One region of the Terrabacter sp. 05T424 genome, then DNA from elsewhere that is predicted to be linked to it. Evidence: predicted binding sites of a transcription regulator. Region 1 holds the regulator's gene; each other region holds the start of a gene.
The links. The regulator LexA, encoded in region 1, represses DNA repair genes until DNA is damaged. The targets are predictions, from matches to a motif close to TCGAACANNTGTTCGA.
Positions count from the first base shown of each region.

Region 2: the regulator LexA is predicted to act here: its motif matches at 2,008-2,023, upstream of AC1DE0_RS16295 (13E12 repeat family protein).
Region 3: the regulator LexA is predicted to act here: its motif matches at 2,618-2,633, upstream of AC1DE0_RS20260 (HNH endonuclease signature motif containing protein).

Region 1 is NZ_JBFTLB010000007.1:50,993-56,582, forward strand. Features, by position in the region: gene AC1DE0_RS14810 (alpha/beta hydrolase) at 1-1,443, opposite strand, end outside; gene AC1DE0_RS14815 (hypothetical protein) at 1,440-1,769, opposite strand; gene AC1DE0_RS14820 (LysM peptidoglycan-binding domain-containing protein) at 2,041-2,439, opposite strand; gene lexA (transcriptional repressor LexA) at 2,703-3,401, shown strand; gene AC1DE0_RS14830 (hypothetical protein) at 3,501-4,403, shown strand; gene AC1DE0_RS14835 (aminoglycoside phosphotransferase family protein) at 4,416-5,492, opposite strand; gene AC1DE0_RS14840 (Sir2 family NAD-dependent protein deacetylase) at 5,476-5,590, opposite strand, start outside.
Region 2 is NZ_JBFTLB010000007.1:366,432-372,021, reverse strand. Features, by position in the region: gene AC1DE0_RS16305 (Na+/H+ antiporter) at 1-167, shown strand, start outside; gene AC1DE0_RS16300 (bifunctional o-acetylhomoserine/o-acetylserine sulfhydrylase) at 315-1,631, opposite strand; SAM riboswitch class IV at 1,723-1,841, opposite strand; gene AC1DE0_RS16295 (13E12 repeat family protein) at 2,061-3,584, shown strand; gene AC1DE0_RS16290 (acyl-CoA dehydrogenase family protein) at 3,670-4,833, shown strand; gene AC1DE0_RS16285 (glycosyltransferase family 2 protein) at 5,002-5,590, shown strand, end outside.
Region 3 is NZ_JBFTLB010000013.1:45,012-50,601, reverse strand. Features, by position in the region: gene AC1DE0_RS20275 (MFS transporter) at 1-362, opposite strand, end outside; gene AC1DE0_RS20270 (MarR family winged helix-turn-helix transcriptional regulator) at 454-966, shown strand; gene glpK (glycerol kinase GlpK) at 995-2,521, opposite strand; gene AC1DE0_RS20260 (HNH endonuclease signature motif containing protein) at 2,641-4,008, shown strand; gene AC1DE0_RS20255 (DUF309 domain-containing protein) at 4,015-4,446, opposite strand; partial or broken gene AC1DE0_RS20250 (DUF1877 family protein) at 4,519-4,674, opposite strand; gene AC1DE0_RS20245 (glycerol-3-phosphate dehydrogenase/oxidase) at 4,920-5,590, shown strand, end outside.

The sequences.
Region 1 (5,590 bases):
AGCGCCCAGCACGTTGAGCGCACCCGGCTTCAGCGCGGTCTGCGCGATGTCGGTGAACGGCAGTCCGGGAGCCCCGAAGACCGCGACGTCGTCGATCGAGCTGGTGCGCAGGCTGGCGAACCCGGCCAGCGTGGCGCCGTAGGAGTGCGCCCACACCGTCTGGTGCGCAGGTCGGTCACGGGCGGTCTCGAGCCCGGTGACGAAGTCCGCGAGGGCTGCTGCGTTGTCGCGGGCAAGCTTGGCGTTGAGGACGTTCCGGTCGATGGACGACGTGATCTCGTGCACCTGGGGCGCGTCGTAGCCCATCCACGTGACGACCGCGACATCATCCCCCCGTGCGATCGCCCGTGCCTCGGAGCGCATCCGGACGAACGTGTCGTCGTAGCGCCGCAGGTCGGCACCGACCATGGTCGAGAGGCCGCCCACGAAGGTGACGACGTGCTCGGCCCGGTCGACGTCTCCCACAGCGACGACGGCCCTCAGGTCAGGCTCGCGAGCGTCCAGCAGGAGAAGCCGTCGCGGCGCCCCGTCACGGCGGGCGAGCACGTCACGCACCGCGCGTATGCCGTCCAGCTGTTCCTGCGCCCGCGTCCGCTCGGCGGCGTTCCAGGGAGAGCCCCGGCGCCGCGCGTCGCGAGCACGAGCGGTCGCCGTGCGCTCCGCGCGGTCGAGGAGGATCAGGTTCGCCTCCTGGCGCGCGGCCGCCGGCACCCCGTCGCGAGGACCGACCCACTCAGGCTGCTCGCGGAGAGCCTGACGTCGCTCCTCGTCGGTGAGGGACCGCCACCACGCCGCCGACGCGAACACGCCGGCGGCCGTCGGGGGCGGCGCCGGCAGGTCGCTTCCGTCGAGGACAGCCGCCCCGGAGGCCGATCCAGCCGCCGGGCCGCCTGCTGCCGCGAGAGAGGTGGCTCCTCGCGCCGCGGCCAGCAGCGCGCGGTGCAGGTCTTCGTCGGTCCGGGTGGCCGCGCGCCGGGCCTGCTGCAGGCAGGCGTCGACCTCGGCCCTGAGCAGGTCGTCGAGGCGCGCCCGGTGCGCCTCCCCGACAGGGTCGCCGAGAGAGGCTCGCACCGGGAGGAACAGGCGACCGTCGTCGTCGACCCAAGCACCCTCGTCAGACGCTCGGTGGTCGGCGCGCCCGATCAGGTCGAGTGCACCCTGCAGGCGTTGGGCGGCGTGGGCCACGGCGTTCCCTGCCACCGCGATGCTGCTCGCGAGCTGTCCCAGCCCGGCCACCACGGTGCCGTAGCGGTCGGCCGCGGCGCTCGAGCCGGCACCGCTCCACCGAGGCGCGGCCGACCGGCGCCACAGCACCAACTCGGCCAGGACGACGAGCCGGGATCGGCGCTGCTCCAGACGCCGGCTCACCTCGAGCAGCAGCTGCGGCCGGCCGGCACGGATGTCGCGCACGGTCAGGCCCGAGCCCACGACCGCGGCGCTCACCGTGTGCCGTCGACGGGGTCGCCTTGGGCGGCGCCAGGCAGGGTCGCCTGCAGGGCTTGCCGGGCCACCTGTTCGACGGCGTCGTAGCCGTCGGCGGCGAGGCTGACGCGACGCCCGAGCTCGCGGAGCTCCCACTGGGCCGTCGACAGCCTCGCCTGCCAGGCAGCCGCCACCTGTGGCAGTCCCGACGCGCAGCGACCCCCCGGAAGAGCCGTTGCCACCGGCCGGAGGTCGTCGGCCACCCCGAGCCGCCGCACCTGCCCTAGCACCTCCTCGATGGTGACGGCGCTGGCTCGCAGCGCCGCCGTGTCGATCTCGTATCTCATCCCTGCTCCCTTCCCGAGGCCAGCCACGCTAGGTCGCGGACGCCGGGTCCGGCTGGCGTCATCCACAGGCTCCGGGCGGCCGGTCGTGACACAGCAGAACGCCGCACCCCTCCTCAGGGGTGCGGCGTCCGGGCGGTCACGACGGGGTCGAAGCGCCGTTACCGCCAGCCGCTGGAGGTGGAGCCAACGCGGCCGATGGGGCGGGTCGAGAGAAGCGGGAGCGAGCCAGGCGGCATACGCACGGAAGCCACGAGCCAGGGAGCTCCCGGTGTCAGCGACCCGGGACGACGAGCTGCTGCCCGACGTGGATCTCGGTGGTGCTGAGGCTGTTGGCGACCTGGAGCTCGACGACACCGTCGGCGACGGACAGCTGCGGCAGCTCGCGCGCCGCGATGCCCGACAGCGTCTGACCCGAGGTGACGGTGACCGTGTGGGAGCCGGACGATGCCGAGGCGAGCTGACCGGCCAGTCCGACCGCCAGCAGCGAGACGACCGCCGCGACCAGGATCGAGACCACGAGCCGGCCGAACCGTGTCAGGCGCAGGGGCGGCTGGGCGGCCCGTGCGGCGCGGACGGCCTCGCGCCCGGTGGGCACGAGCACGAGGTGCGGACGGGCCGGCGGCTGCGTGGTCTGCGGCTGACGAACGGCCTCGAGGACGATGGCGCTCATGGTGACCTCCCCTTGCTCCTGAACTGGCGAACGTGTGTTCGATAGAACGTCTGTACGAGTTGTAGCACGTATGTTCGAGGAAGTCGAGACACGCATCGAACAGGTGTTTGGCAACTGTGTTCGAACCTCGTTACTCTTTCCTCACACCACACACCTCACCAGCCACCACTGACACTGGCCCCCGAGCGGCCCTCGACCTCTCCTCGCGCAGTTCTCGAGCCAGGTTCAGCACACGGTCTGACGAGCCGACGAAGGGGATCACCATGGGCGTGACCGAGCTTCCCGATCGCGAGACCGGCGACGGACTGACCGTGCGTCAGCGGCGCGTGCTCGAGGTGATCCGCAACTCCGTCGACCGCAGGGGCTACCCGCCGAGCATGCGCGAGATCGGCGACGCCGTCGGCCTGGCGAGCCCCTCGAGCGTCTCCCACCAGCTCAACGCCCTGGTGGCCAAGGGCTACCTGCGCCGCGACCCCAACCGCCCGCGCGCCCTCGAGATCGTCTCGCCGGATGCGACGGCCGAAGAGGTCGGCTACCGCAGCGGCGACCACTACGACACCGAGACCGGCTCCGGCGACGCCCGTCCCGAGGCGTCCTACGTGCCCGTTCTCGGGCAGATCGCGGCAGGCGTCCCGATCACGGCCGAGGAGGTCGTCGAGGACGTCTTCCCGCTGCCGAAGCAGCTCGTCGGCGAAGGCGACCTCTTCCTCCTCAAGGTCAACGGCGACTCCATGGTCGACGCCGCCATCTGCGACGGCGACTGGGTCGTCGTGCGCCAGCAGCAGCACGCCGACAACGGCGACGTCGTCGCGGCGATGCTCGACAACGAGGCCACGGTGAAGACGTTCAAGCGCGTCGACGGGCACGTCTGGCTGATGCCGCACAACGAGGACTTCTCCCCCATCGACGGCGACGACGCGACGATCCTCGGCAAGGTCACCGCCGTCCTGCGCCGAATCTGACGCGCGGGGTCGCCCGCGGCGACGCGACCCCGCTCCAGCAGGCGTATCGCCACGGCGGCCGCCACACTCTGACGAGTGAGTCCTGCAGAGGAGACCGCCATGGCATCCGGGCGCACCCGCGACGTCGTCTACACCTACCGCTACCTGCGGGGCGCGATGATCGCCCTGCTGCTCATGCTCCTGCTGTCGGTGGGCTACGAGTGGTGGTGGGAGACCGAACACAGCTGCTGGCTCGGCTCGATCAGCGCCTACTACTACACGCCCGCGCGGACGGTCTTCGTCGGCTCCCTCTGCGCCCTCGGCGCGAGCCTCATCGCGTACAAGGGGCACTCGTCCGAGGAGGACGTGCTGCTCAACTTCTCCGGCTTCATGGCGTTCGTCGTCGCCATGGTGCCGACCGTCCCCGACGACCGCTGCGGGCCGAACGCCTACACGCAGACGCCCGCCGAGATCGCCGCGGCGGTGCGCAACAACATCTGGTCGCTCGTCGTCGTCGCGGTGATCGCGGCCGTCATCGTCGCGGCGCTCAAACGAGGCGCGATGCGGCGCGATGCCTCCGCGCGCCCGACGACGCGGTCGGTGCTGGTGACCCTGGCCTGCGCAGGCGTGCTGCTGGTGGAGCTCACCCTGTTCCTCGTCCTGCGCGACCGTTTCATCGCCCTGAGCCACGGCATCGCCGCGGGCACCATGGTGGCCGGGGTCATCGCCGTCATGGTGTTCAGCGCACTGCGCACCGAGGAGCGCCACCGGGCGGCCGGCGACGACGACGGGCGCGGCTACCGCCGCATCTACCTCGCCATCGCGGTCGCGCTCACGGTCGCGCTCGCCGCGACGGTCGTCGCGGCGCTGACGGTCCAGGGCTTCGCCCACCTCGTCCTCGTCGCCGAGGTCATCGTCATCGTGCTGTTCGCGACCTACTGGGGCGTCCAGACCAAGGAGCTGTGGGACCTCGGCGAGGTCTCCGCCGACGAGGCACGCGACCTCGGGGCCCGTGCCGAGTAGCCCCTCCGCGGCTCACGACAGGGGCGTGGGGTCGCCGAGGGCCCCGAGCCACCACGTGCCCGCATCGCCGTACTCCGCCCGCTCTTCTGTCGTCATCGTGGCCACGACCCGCAGCCAGGACTCGGCGCGCGCGAGCCGCCCCAGGTGCAGGGCCGCGGGCAGCGCCTGCCGGAGCCGGGTCGAGGGAACGACGTCGCTCCAGACCTCGAGTCCCGCGTCGGCCACCCGTCGCACTCGCGGGTCGTCGGGCCCCGCCTCGAAGCGGTGCAGGAGCACGTTGAGCGGGATGAACAGGGCGGTGAGGGGGTGCGCGAGCACCGCGTCGCCGAAGTCGAAGAAGCGCATCCCCGCTGGCGTGGCAAAGACGTTGTTGGCGTGCAGGTCGTTGTGCACGAGGTTCACGCCCAGGCCGAGCGCGTCGAGCTCGGTGCCCCACCGCTCCACCGTCGGAAGCAGGCACTCCAGCCGTGCCGCCACCTCCGGCTCCATCCGCCGCGGGTCGCCCGCGGGAAGCGCGACGAGAGAGGCCGTCCGGCCGCTCACGTAGGCCGCCGCGTGCGTCGGGCGCAGGAGGCCGGCGCCGGCCGCCCCGAGCTCACGCTCGTGCCCGACGAGCTCACGCTGCAGGTGCATCGCTTCCGCAGCGACGCGGCACCACGCGTCGACGTCGTCGCCCGCGACGGTCTCGGCGAAGACCGGGCCCTGGTCGGGCACGAGGTGCAGACCTCGCTCGAGGTCCGCGGCGACGACCGGCACCACGCGGTCGGGGGCGAGTCGGTCGAGGACGACGAGCAGCGCGGCCTCGAAGGACTGGTGAGCGCAGTTCTGCTTGGCCCAGTAGACCGTGCCGTCGGCGGCTCGGGCCCGCCACACGGTCGACCACGGACGTTGGTGCACGGGCTCGAGATCGACAAGTTGGCTGCCGAGCCCGTCGAGGGCGCCCTCGAGCCACGTACGCAGCTCGTCGGCGAACTCCTCGGACACCCACCGCACCGACGGGCCGGGCCCGTCCTCAGGCAGGACGGCATACTCCGTCGGTTCGTCCCCGCGGCGGTGCGCACCGCCCTCCGGGTCAGTGACCGAGGGCATCGCGCAGCGCGGTGAGAGTCTCGCCCAGCGGGGCGTGCAGGCGGATCGTCGCCTCGGCATCGCCGCGGGTCGCCGACCGGGTGAGGATGGCAACGGGC
Region 2 (5,590 bases), 320 kb from region 1:
GGGTGCACCTGCGCATGTGCCTGGAGTGCGGGCACGTCGGCTGCTGCGACTCCTCCGAGTTCAAGCACGCGAGCGCGCACTTCGCCGAGACCTCCCACGCCGTGATGCGCTCGCTCGAGCCGGGCGAGTCGTGGCGGTGGTGCTTCGTCGACGAGGTCGTCGGCTGACCCAGCCGGGGGTGCGTGCCCCGGCGGGCGGCATACGTCCTCGGCATACGTCCTAGACGTGCGTTCTGGGCTGCACCCCAGCCGCGGCCGGGCGCTGAACGGCACGGCCGGCGCAGGCCGACCGTGCCGTTCGTGCACTCCGAGGAGTCAGGCCTTCGCCGCGGCGAATCCCTGCTCGAGGTCGGCCACGATGTCGTCGATGTTCTCGATCCCGACCGACAGGCGCACCAGACCCGGGGTCACGCCGGCCGCCACGCGGTCCTCCTCGGGTCCCTGCGAGTGCGTCGTCGATGCAGGGTGGATGACGAGCGAGCGCACGTCGCCGATGTTCGCGACGTGGCTGTGGAGCGTCAGCGCCTCGACGAACTTCTTGCCCGCCTCGAGGCCGCCAGCGATCTCGAAGGAGAGCACGGCACCCGCCCCGCGGGGCGCGTACTTCTGGGCGGTGGCGTACGAGGGGCTGTCGGGCAGGGAGGCCCACACGACGCGCTCCACCTGCTCCTGGCCCTGCAGGTAGGCGGCCACCTTGGCGGCGTTCTCGAGGTGGCGCTCGATGCGTAGCGACAGCGTCTCGAGACCCTGCGCGATGAGGAACGCGTTGAAGGGCGCCGCCGACGGCCCGAGGTCGCGCAGCAGCTGGACCCGAGCCTTGAGGATGTACGCGAGGTTCGCGCCGAGGGCGCTGCCGACGCCGAGGTCGCGTGCGAAGACGAGACCGTGGTAGCTCTCCTCGGGAGTGTTGTAGTTGGGGAACTTCTCCGGGTCCTTCGCGTAGTCGAACCGGCCCGCGTCGACGATGACGCCCGCGATGGACGTGCCGTGGCCGCCGAGGTACTTCGTCGCGGAGTGCACGACGATGTCGGCGCCCCACTCGATCGGGCGGATGACGAACGGGGTGGCGATGGTGTTGTCGACGACGAGCGGCACGCCGTGCTCGTGGGCGAGCGCCGCCACGGCCTCGATGTCGAGCACCTCGGCCTTCGGGTTCGCGATGGTCTCGCCGAAGAAGGCCTTCGTGTTGGGGCGCGCGGCGGCCCGCCAGGACTCGATCGAGGTCGGGTCCTCGACGAAGCTCACCTCGATGCCGAGCTTGGGCAGCGTGAACTTGAGCAGGTTGACCGTGCCGCCGTAGAGGCTGGGGGAGGCGACGATGTGGTCGCCGGCCTCGGCGAGGTTGAGCAGGGCCAGCGTCGTCGCGGACTGTCCCGACGCGACCAGGAGCGCGCCCACGCCGCCCTCGAGCGCGGCGATGCGCTGCTCCACGACGTCGGTCGTCGGGTTCATGATCCGGGTGTAGATGTTGCCGAACTCCCTGAGCCCGAACAGGTTTGCCGCGTGGTCGGTGTCGTTGAAGACGTAGCTGGTCGTCTGGTAAATAGGCAGGGCGCGGGCCCCGGTGGCGCTGTCGGCGCTCTGGCCGGCGTGGATCTGCTTGGTCTCGAAGGACCAGTTGGGTTCGGTCATCTCTCGTGTGCTCTTCCTCAGTCGTGTCGATGACCGGGCCTGCGTCGAGGTGACCGGCCGGCGCACCGACGGGTCGGTGCGGGAGAGGAGCTCTCCGCGCTTGCCCGAGCGCCGAGGGCGTCGACGGGCCAGGTCCTCACCCGGGGCACCCCGCCGCGGTGGGAGGGTTGCCGGCCAGCGAGCCGGGGCTTGGCGCTGGCACTCATGACCTACTCGCGAGTGTACGTACGCGTGTCCGGCAGATGGGAGCGCGTGTCCTCATGGTGGACGTGCTTGGGGGTCGTTCCGCTTCTGGGTTCGTGATGCCTCAGGTGAACCCTGCTGTTGCGCAGAGCAATTCGTTGTCCACAGGTGCGCGCGAGCCCTTCCCATCGAGTCGAACACATGTTCTACTGGAGTAGTCCAAAGTGCTGCTGAGGGAGGGGACGTATGCCGTACGTCGCGTCGTCACGAGGCTCCTTCGGGCTGCTCGGTGGCCGCCCGCCGCGGGTGGTCGACGTGACCTGGGTCCACGATCCAGGGGCGTCCGGTGGTCGCGCGCGGCGGGTCGTGTCCGTGCTGTCGAGTCGGTTTGCCGGCGAGGTGTTGTACGAGGCGACGGACGTCGCTCACTCGTGCGTGCTGACCGAAGAGATCGAGCGGGCGCGGTCGGTGGAGGTGACCGAGGGCCTGTTGCGGGACGGTGAGCGGGTGATGGCGCAGGTCGAGGCGCTCGAGGTGGCGAAGGCGCGCGTCGAGGCCGACCTGCTCGCTGCGTACGGGGCGTTGCACACCATCGAGGCCCAGCAGGTCGCCGCCTTGCCAGCCGGTGGGAGTGCCGTGCGGATGGCGGCACTGGCCTCGCCGGAGCGGCTCGTCGCGGAGGAGATCGCGCTGGCGACCGGGGTCGGGGTCGGTGAGGTGTCGCGGCGGCTGGCGTTGGCGACGGCACCGCGGCGGCACCGGCGCGTCCTGGCCGCGTTGCGGGCCGGTGGCACGTCGCTGTACCGGGCGGTGCAGCTCGCCTGCGACACGGTTCAGCTGTCGGATGTGGATGTCGCGGTGGTGGAGGAGTCGGTGCTGGCTCCGTCGCGGGACGGGCGGGTGGTGGGGCAGCGGACCTTCACGACCCGGTTGACTCGCGCCATCGCGTCGGTGGACACGAGGGGCGCGGGGGAGCGGCGGGCGCACGCGAAAGCGCGGCGTGGGGTGTTCGGGCGGATGGTCGGTGACGGGATGGGGTGTCTGAGCTTGACGGCCGATGCGGGCACGGTCGCGGCGATCCTGGACCGGCTCGACACCCGTGCTCGCGCCGCGCGAGGCGGAGGAGACRCGCGGACCCTGGACCAGCTGCGCTGCGACCTGGCCACCGAGGCCCTGCTGCGTGACGTCCTCGCCGACGCGTGTGACGGGCCTGCGCCTGCGCCGGCCACCGGTGACGCGGCGGCGCGGGTGTGGCTCGTCGTGCCGTTCGAGGTCGCCACCGGCCAGAGCGACGCGGCGTGCGAGCTGCCCGGGCACCGCTGGGTCACCGCCGCCCACGCCCGCGAGATCATGACCCGCCCGGGCTCGGTCTGGCAGACCCTTCCCGTCGACATCCGCGACGGCCACGCGATCACCCGCCCCACCAGGGCCTACCGGCCCACACTCGCGATGGTTGAGCACGTCCGAGCGGTCGACGGKACCTGCCGCGGCCCCGACTGCCACGTCCCCGCSACCCGGTGCGACCTCGACCACGAGATCCCGTGGCCGGCSGGCGAGACCTCGGTGACGAATTTCTACGCCAAGGAACGCCGCCACCACAACGTCAAGACCCACGGCATCTGGACCAGCACCCCCGTCGCCGACGACGGCCTCGAGTGGACCACCCTCACCGGCCGCAGCTACACCACCTACCCCAAGGACTGGCGCGAAGGACTCGGCCCGCCACCCGACACCGGGCCGCCACCTGGCCCCGAACCGCCGCCCTTCTGAGCATCTCACGGCCTCGTCCGCACCACTCCGTGGCGTCGATCACTAGGACGTCCTACTAATCCGAACTGGCGAGTAGGATCGCGCCGTGAGCACGAATGACGCCTTCGACCTGTTCCGCACCAGCGAGGACCACGAGGCCCTGCGCGAGGCGATCCGGGCGATCGCCGAGGACAAGATCGCCCCGTACGCCGCCGCCGTCGACGAGGAGGCGCGCTACCCCCAGGAGGCGCACGACGCCCTCGTCGCCTCAGACTTCTTCGCACCGCACGTGCCCGAGCAGTACGACGGCATGGGCGCCGACGCCCTGGCGACGTGCATCGTCATCGAAGAGATCGCCCGCGTCGACGCGTCCGCCTCGCTCATCCCGGCGGTCAACAAGCTCGGCTCGCTGCCCCTCATCCTCGACGGCAGCGACGACGTCAAGGCGCGCTACCTGCCCCCGCTCGCCAAGGGCGAGACGACCTTCTCCTACGGCCTGTCCGAGCGCGAGGCCGGCTCCGACACGGCGTCGATGAAGTGCCGCGCCCGCCAGGACGGCGACGGCTGGGTGCTGAACGGCCAGAAGTCGTGGATCACGAACGCCGGCGTCTCCGAGTACTACACCGTCCTCGCCGTCACCGACCCCGAGGGCCCCCGTGGGGGCAACGTCACGGCGTTCGTCGTCGAGAAGTCCGACGACGGTTTCACGTTCGGTGAGAAGGAGCGCAAGCTCGGCATCAAGGGCAGCCCGACGCGCGAGCTGCACTTCGACAACGTCCGCATCCCCGGCGACCGCGTCGTCGGCCAGGTCGGCGACGGCCTGAAGATCGCGCTGCGCACCCTCGACCACACGCGCGTCACGATCGGCGCGCAGGCGGTCGGCATCGCCCAGGGCGCGCTCGACCAGGCTCTCGCCTACGTCAAGGAGCGCAAGCAGTTCGGCAAGCACATCGCCGACTTCCAGGGGATCCAGTTCATGCTCGCCGACATGGCGATGGAGCTCGAGGCCGGGCGCCAGATGGTCTACGTCGCGGCCGCCAAGTCCGAGCGCGGCGACAAGGACCTCTCGTTCTTCGGCGCAGCTGCCAAGTGCTACGCCTCCGATGCGGCCATGAAGATCACGACCGACGCCGTCCAGCTGCTCGGCGGTGCCGGCTACACGCGCGACTTCCCGCTCGAGCGGATGATGCGCGACGCGAAGATCACCCAGATCTACGAGGGCACCAACCAGGTCCAGCGCGTCGTCATGGCCCGCCAGCTGCTCAAGTAGACGCGGGTGGCCGCTGCGGTGGCGTCTCTTCCGGCGGGCCTTCATCGCCCTCCCAGCGACTTCCGCCGTGGCAGGGGTAGGTTCTCGGGGCGGTAGGCTGGCCCGGCCCGGTGCGGGTCGCGATCGCCTGCTCCAACTCATCGACCCGAACGAGAAGGATCCGAACGCGTGGACCCAACACCTCCGGTCAGCGTCATCATGCCGCTGCTCAACGAGGAGAGGCACCTGGAGGACGCTGTCGCTGCGGTCGTCGCCCAGGACTACCCCGGGCAGATCCAGGTCGTGCTCGCCGTCGGCCCCGGCCACGACGACACCCTCGGCGTCGCCCGCCGCCTCGCCGAGCGCGACTCGCGGATCACCGTCGTCGAGAACCCCTCCGGCCGCACCCCCGAGGCGCTGAACCTCGCAGTGGCCGCTGCCGAGCACGACATCATCGTGCGCGTCGACGGCCATGGCTTCCTCAGTGCGGGTTACATCGAGCGTGCCGTTCGCGTGCTGGTCGAGACGGGCGCCGCCAACGTCGGCGGAGTCATGCACGCCACCGGCGTCACCGACTTCGAGAAGGCCGTGGCCACGGCCATGACGTCGCCGCTCGGCGTCGGCGGCGCGCGGTTCCACACGGGGGGAGAGGCGGGACCGGCCGACACCGTCTACCTCGGCGTCTTCCGCCGTGAGTGGCTGACGAAGGCCGGCGGCTATGACCCCCGCTTCACCCGCGCCCAGGACTGGGAGCTCAACTACCGCATCCGCCAGGCCG
Region 3 (5,590 bases), on a different contig from region 1:
GGGAAGAAGAAGGCCCCGGCCCCCGAGGTGACTGCCGCGAGCGAGGTGAGCAGCAGCAGGGGCGGGTCACCGACGAGAAAGGCCACCGCGGTCGCCGCGGCGGTCGTGGCGCGCACCGCGTCGGCGACGACCATGAGGCGGTGGGGCGCGAGCCGGTCGGCCCAGACCCCGCCGAAGAGCGTGCAGACGAGGCGGGCGCCCATCGCCGCCGCCGCGATGGCGCCGAGCTCGGTGGCCCCGCCGCCCGCGAGGACGATCGCCACGGACAGCGCGATCGGGTGGAAGGCGTCGCCGACCCAGGACAGACCCTGGCCCGCGAGCAGCAGGCGGAAGTCGCGGAGCCGGAACACGTCCTGGGTCATGGTCACGACGGTAGTAAGATGTCTAACTATCAGTCAACGAACAGTTTGCCGCCTGACAGTCAGAAGCAAGCGCCTCTGCGAGGATGAGGCCATGACGCCGCCCGCCAAGCCCGACCAGGACTCCGTCGACCGCCACGTGGCGCGATGGGCCGGGCTGCTCGACGACATGGACCCCGAGGTCGAGGGCGCCATCACCCGGATGCAGGCGATCACGAAGCGGATCAAGGCCGACGACCACGCCGCGTATGCCGGCGGGGACGACACGATCGAGGACTACTGGACCCTCCACGCGCTGCTCATCCAGCCCTATCCGGAGGAGGCGACACCGGCTCAGCTCGCAGACGCGTGCGGGGTCACGCGTGCCGCGATGACCTCACGGGTCGACCGCCTGGTCCAGCGCGGCCACGTCACGCGAGAGGTCGACCCGGTCGACCGACGGCGAGTCATCGTCCGACCCACCCGCAGCGGACGAGCTCTGTGGCAGAAGGGAATCGGCGAAGGCATGGCGCGCGAGCAGGCCGCCTTCTCGGCCCTGACCGCGAAGGAGCTGGTCTCACTCAACGCCCTGCTGCGCAAGGTCGTGCTCCACCTCGAGGAGGGCTGACGGCATACGCCTTCCGGGCCCGCAGGGCTCAGGCCGTGTCCTCGTCGACCCAGTCGAGGGTGCGCTCGACGGCCTTCTTCCACTGGCGGAAGAGTCGCTCGCGCTCGCCCTCGTCGAGCTGCGGCGACCAGCGACGGTCCTCGCCCCAGTTGTCGCGGATCTCGTCGGTGCTTTGCCAGTAGCCGACGGCAAGTCCGGCCGCATACGCGGCGCCGAGCGCGGTCGTCTCGGCCACGACGGGGCGCACGACGTCGACGCCGAGCAGGTCGGCCTGGAACTGCATCAGGGTCTCGTTGACGACCATGCCGCCGTCGACCTTGAGCTCGGTGAGCGGCACGCCGGAGTCGGCATTCATCGCCTCGAGGACCTCGCGCGTCTGGAAAGCCGTGGCCTCCAAGGCTGCTCGCGCGATGTGGCCCTTGTTGACGAACCGCGTGAGGCCGACGAGAGCGCCGCGGGCGTCGGGGCGCCAGTGCGGGGCGAAGAGGCCCGAGAAGGCCGGCACGAAGTAGGCGCCGCCGTTGTCGTCGACCGTCGCCGCGAGGGTCTCGACCTCGTTGGCGTCCTTGATGAGCCCGAGATTGTCGCGCAGCCACTGGATCAGGGAACCGGTGACGGCGATCGAGCCCTCGAGGGCGTAGACCGGCTTCGCGTCGCCGAGCCGGTAGCAGACGGTCGTGAGCAGGCCGTTCTGAGAGGCGACGATCTCCTCGCCGGTGTTGAGCAGCATGAAGTTGCCGGTGCCGTAGGTGTTCTTGGCGGTGCCGACCTCGAGGCAGGCCTGGCCGAACGTCGCCGCCTGCTGGTCGCCGAGGATGCCGGCGACGGGCACGTCGATGAGGATGCCGGGCTTGCACGTGCCGTAGACCTCGGACGACGACCGGATCTCGGGGAGCATCGCGAGCGGGATGCCGATCTCGGCCGCGATGGACTCGTCCCACGCAAGCGTGCGCAGGTCCATGAGGAGGGTGCGCGACGCGTTGGTGACGTCAGTGACGTGCACGCCGCCATCGGCCGCGCCGCCGGTGAGATTCCACAGCAGCCACGTGTCGACGGTGCCGAAGAGCAGCTCGCCGGCCTCGGCCCTCTCGCGGGCTCCCTCGACGTGGTCGAGGATCCAGCGCGCCTTGGGCCCGCCGAAGTACGTCGCGAGTGGCAGGCCAGTGACGTCCTTGAACCGCTCGATGCCGCCGTCCTTCGCCAGCTCGTCGCAGATCGACTGGGTGCGGGTGTCCTGCCAGACGATCGCGTTGTGGACCGGCTCGCCGGTCGCCTTGTCCCACACGACCGTCGTCTCGCGCTGGTTGGTGATGCCTACCGCGGCCACGTGGGTGGCGTTGAGGTTCGCCTTGCCGAGGGCACCGCCGACGACGGCGCGGGTGTTCTGCCAGATCTCCATGGGGTCGTGCTCGACCCAGCCGGCGCGCGGCAGGATCTGCCGGTGCTCCTGCTGGTCGACGGCGACGACGCGACCGTTCCGGTCGAAGACCATGGCCCGCGTGCTGGTGGTCCCCTGGTCGATCGCCACGACATGGCTGCGCTGCTCCGTCGACATGTCGGCACCGTACCGTCGAGGGCCTGCGACGTCACGCAAGGCGCGGATTAGTCTGTCCTGCAATCGAATTGCTTGTGGACAACCGTTGCCTTGCGTTCGTACACATGTTCTAATGAGGTATGCCGTTCACCTCCGTTCCGTCGCCCCTCGAGCTCGCGCTCGGTGCCGCGCTGGAGCACGCCGGCGTGGAGCTGCCGGAGGCCGACCCGCTGCCGTCGCTGTTCACCGCCGGCGAGTCCGCTCTGCGCGAGATCGAGCAACTCGAGGCCGAGAAGGCTCGCCTGGAGGGGCGACTCGTCGACGCATACGCGGCCCTGCACACCATCCTCGAGCAGCAGCACGACGTGCTCGGACTCTCTCGGGGGCGTGTTCCGCTGCGCGCCGACACGGTCGTCACGCAGGAGATCGCCTGCGCGACAGGCGTGGGCGCCGCCGAGGTCTCGCGTCGTCTCGAGCTCGCAACGTCGCCACGCCGTCACCGCGTGCTGCGTGAGGCCCTGCGCACGGGAACAGTCAGCCTCCACCGCGCCCTGCGCGTGGTCACCGAGACCCGCCTACTGCCCGACGAGGTGCTTCCCGACCTCGAGACCACGGTGCTCGCACCGGCGCCCGACGGCTCGATCTCGTCGCAGCGGCTTTTCGCGACCCCGCTGAGCCGCTGCGTCCGCTCGGCCGACGACCGGTCGGGTCACGAGCGCCGGCGGTCCGCGGAGGCGTCGCGCACGGCGCACGGGCGGCTCACTGACGACGGCATCGGCACCTTCACCGTGATGGCGCCGGCTGAAACCGTCGTGGCCGTGCTCGACCGCGCCGACGCGATCGCGCGGGCAGCGCGCGCGGGGGGCGACCCACGCACCCTCGACCAACTGCGTAGCGACGCCATCTGCTCGCTGGCACTTTTCGGCTCCCTTGCGCCTGAGCACAACTCGTTCGGCGGACCCGTGCCCGCGGCGTCGGTGCGCATCGTCGTGCCGTTCGAGGTGGCAGTCGGCGTCTCCGACGCCGCTTGCGAGCTGCCGGGGCATGGTTGGGCCAGTGCTGCCCACGCGCGGCGCATCATGACCGCCGCGGGCTCTACGTGGCAGCGACTCGCCGTCGACGTGAAGTCCGGTCGGGCGCTCGAGCTCTCCACCGACCACTACCGGCCCACCCGCGCCATGGTCGAACACGTCCAGGCGGTCGACGGAGTGTGCCGTGCCCCCGGCTGCCAGGTGCCGGCAGACCGCTGCGACCTCGACCACGTGGTGCCGTGGCCGATGGGACCGACCACCGCAGGCAACGCCCAGTCGCTGAGCCGCGGGTGCCACCACCCGAAGACCGCCGGTTTGTGGTCCGCCGCGCGAGCTCCGGACGACGGCATCCGGTGGACGACCCTCACCGGTCGCGAATACGTCACCTACCCCCGCGACTGGCGCGAGGCTCTCGACGATGCGGGTGCTTCAGCGTCAACCACCGCTCCCCCACCCTGCGATCCGCCGCCCTTCTGAGGTCGGTCAGAACGTCCCGTCGTGACGGCGCGCTCCCGCCGCCACGGCGTCGAGGTCGACGCCGTATGCGGGTCCTCCGGTGGCGGCGTAGTCGGCCAGCCTCCCGGCAGCCCGTTCGAAGAGGCGGCCGGCACCGGTCCCGTTGCCCCGAGCCTCGTGCGTCATCGCGACGCAGAGCTGCGCCAGTCCCTGCCACAGGTCCCGCTCCTCGGCAGGGCCGGCCTTCCAGCGTGCTTCAAGGACCTCGTGCGCCGAGAAGGGCCGGCCGGCCTCCACCAGGCCGCGGGCCACCCGGAGCGTCTCGTCGGGCGGCAGCGCCTCCTCCGACACCGGCTCGACGCCCTCGGCGCCGTACGGCAGCGGGCGCCCGAGCGCATCCCGAGGCCGCGCCTGTCGGGCCCGGCCCTGGGTGTCGCGGTCACGGTCCGAGGTGCTCACGGGCACCAGCCTGTCACTGGACGGAGACGAGCACACCTTCGCCGCGAGAGGCGGCCCCCACACGGCTTCGGGCTCGAGCAGGCGTGCGGGCCCGTAGCCGTTGTCCTCACCGACCGGCCGTCCGCCCAGGATCGCGCCTCCGGCCGCACCGGCATCGCCCGCGCACGAGTCGGTTCCGGTCAGCAGGAAGTGGATGCCGTGCCACGACTTGTCGAGGTCGAGCCAGATCGTGCCGCGCCCATCCTGGAGGGAGCCAGCGGCATCCTCCTACGCGGCTGCGGCGAGCGTGAGCGGCTCGGACGGCATACGTTGTCGCGCATAAACGCAGGGGACACGACCACCACGCACGGCACGACGTAGGGCACGACGCAGGGCACGACGCAGGGCACGACGCAGGGGGGCCGGACAGGCAGCGGCGCAGGCCGCGCGCCTCGTTAGAGTGGCGGTCTCGACACCGACGTGAAGGGGTACCGATGACGAGCCCAGTCCGGCTGGACCTCGACTACCGCGCTCGGGCGTGGAAGCGCCTCGCCACCAAGCAGTTCGACGTGCTCGTCGTCGGCGGCGGTGTGACCGGCGGAGGGGTCGCGCTGGACGCCGCGACGCGCGGCCTGTCGACCGCCCTCGTCGAGCAGCGCGACTTCGGCTCCGGCACCTCGTCTCGCTCGTCGAAGCTCTTCCACGGCGGCCTGCGCTACCTCGAGCAGATGAACTTCGACCTGGTGCGCGAGGCGCTCAAGGAGCGCGAGCTGATGCTGAGCCGCATCGCCCCACACCTCGTGAAGCCGGTCTCCTTCCTCTACCCGCTGACCAGCCGCGGCTGGGAGCGGCCCTACGTCACGGCCGGGCTCACCCTCTACGACTCCATGGGCGGCGCGCGTTCGGTGCCGCGGCACAAGCAGCTGACGCGCACCGGCGCCCTCAAGCTCGCACCGGCCCTCAAGCGCGAGGCCCTCACGGGCGGGCTGCTCTACTTCGACGCCCAGGCGGACGACGCCCGGCACACCCTGACGACGGTCCGCACCGCGGCGGCATACGGCGCCACGGTGCTGTCGAGTGCGCGCGTCGTCGACCTGCTCCGCGCCGGCGAGCGCGTCGTCGGCGCCGTGGTCGAGGACGTCGAGACGGGCGAGACCGTGCAGGT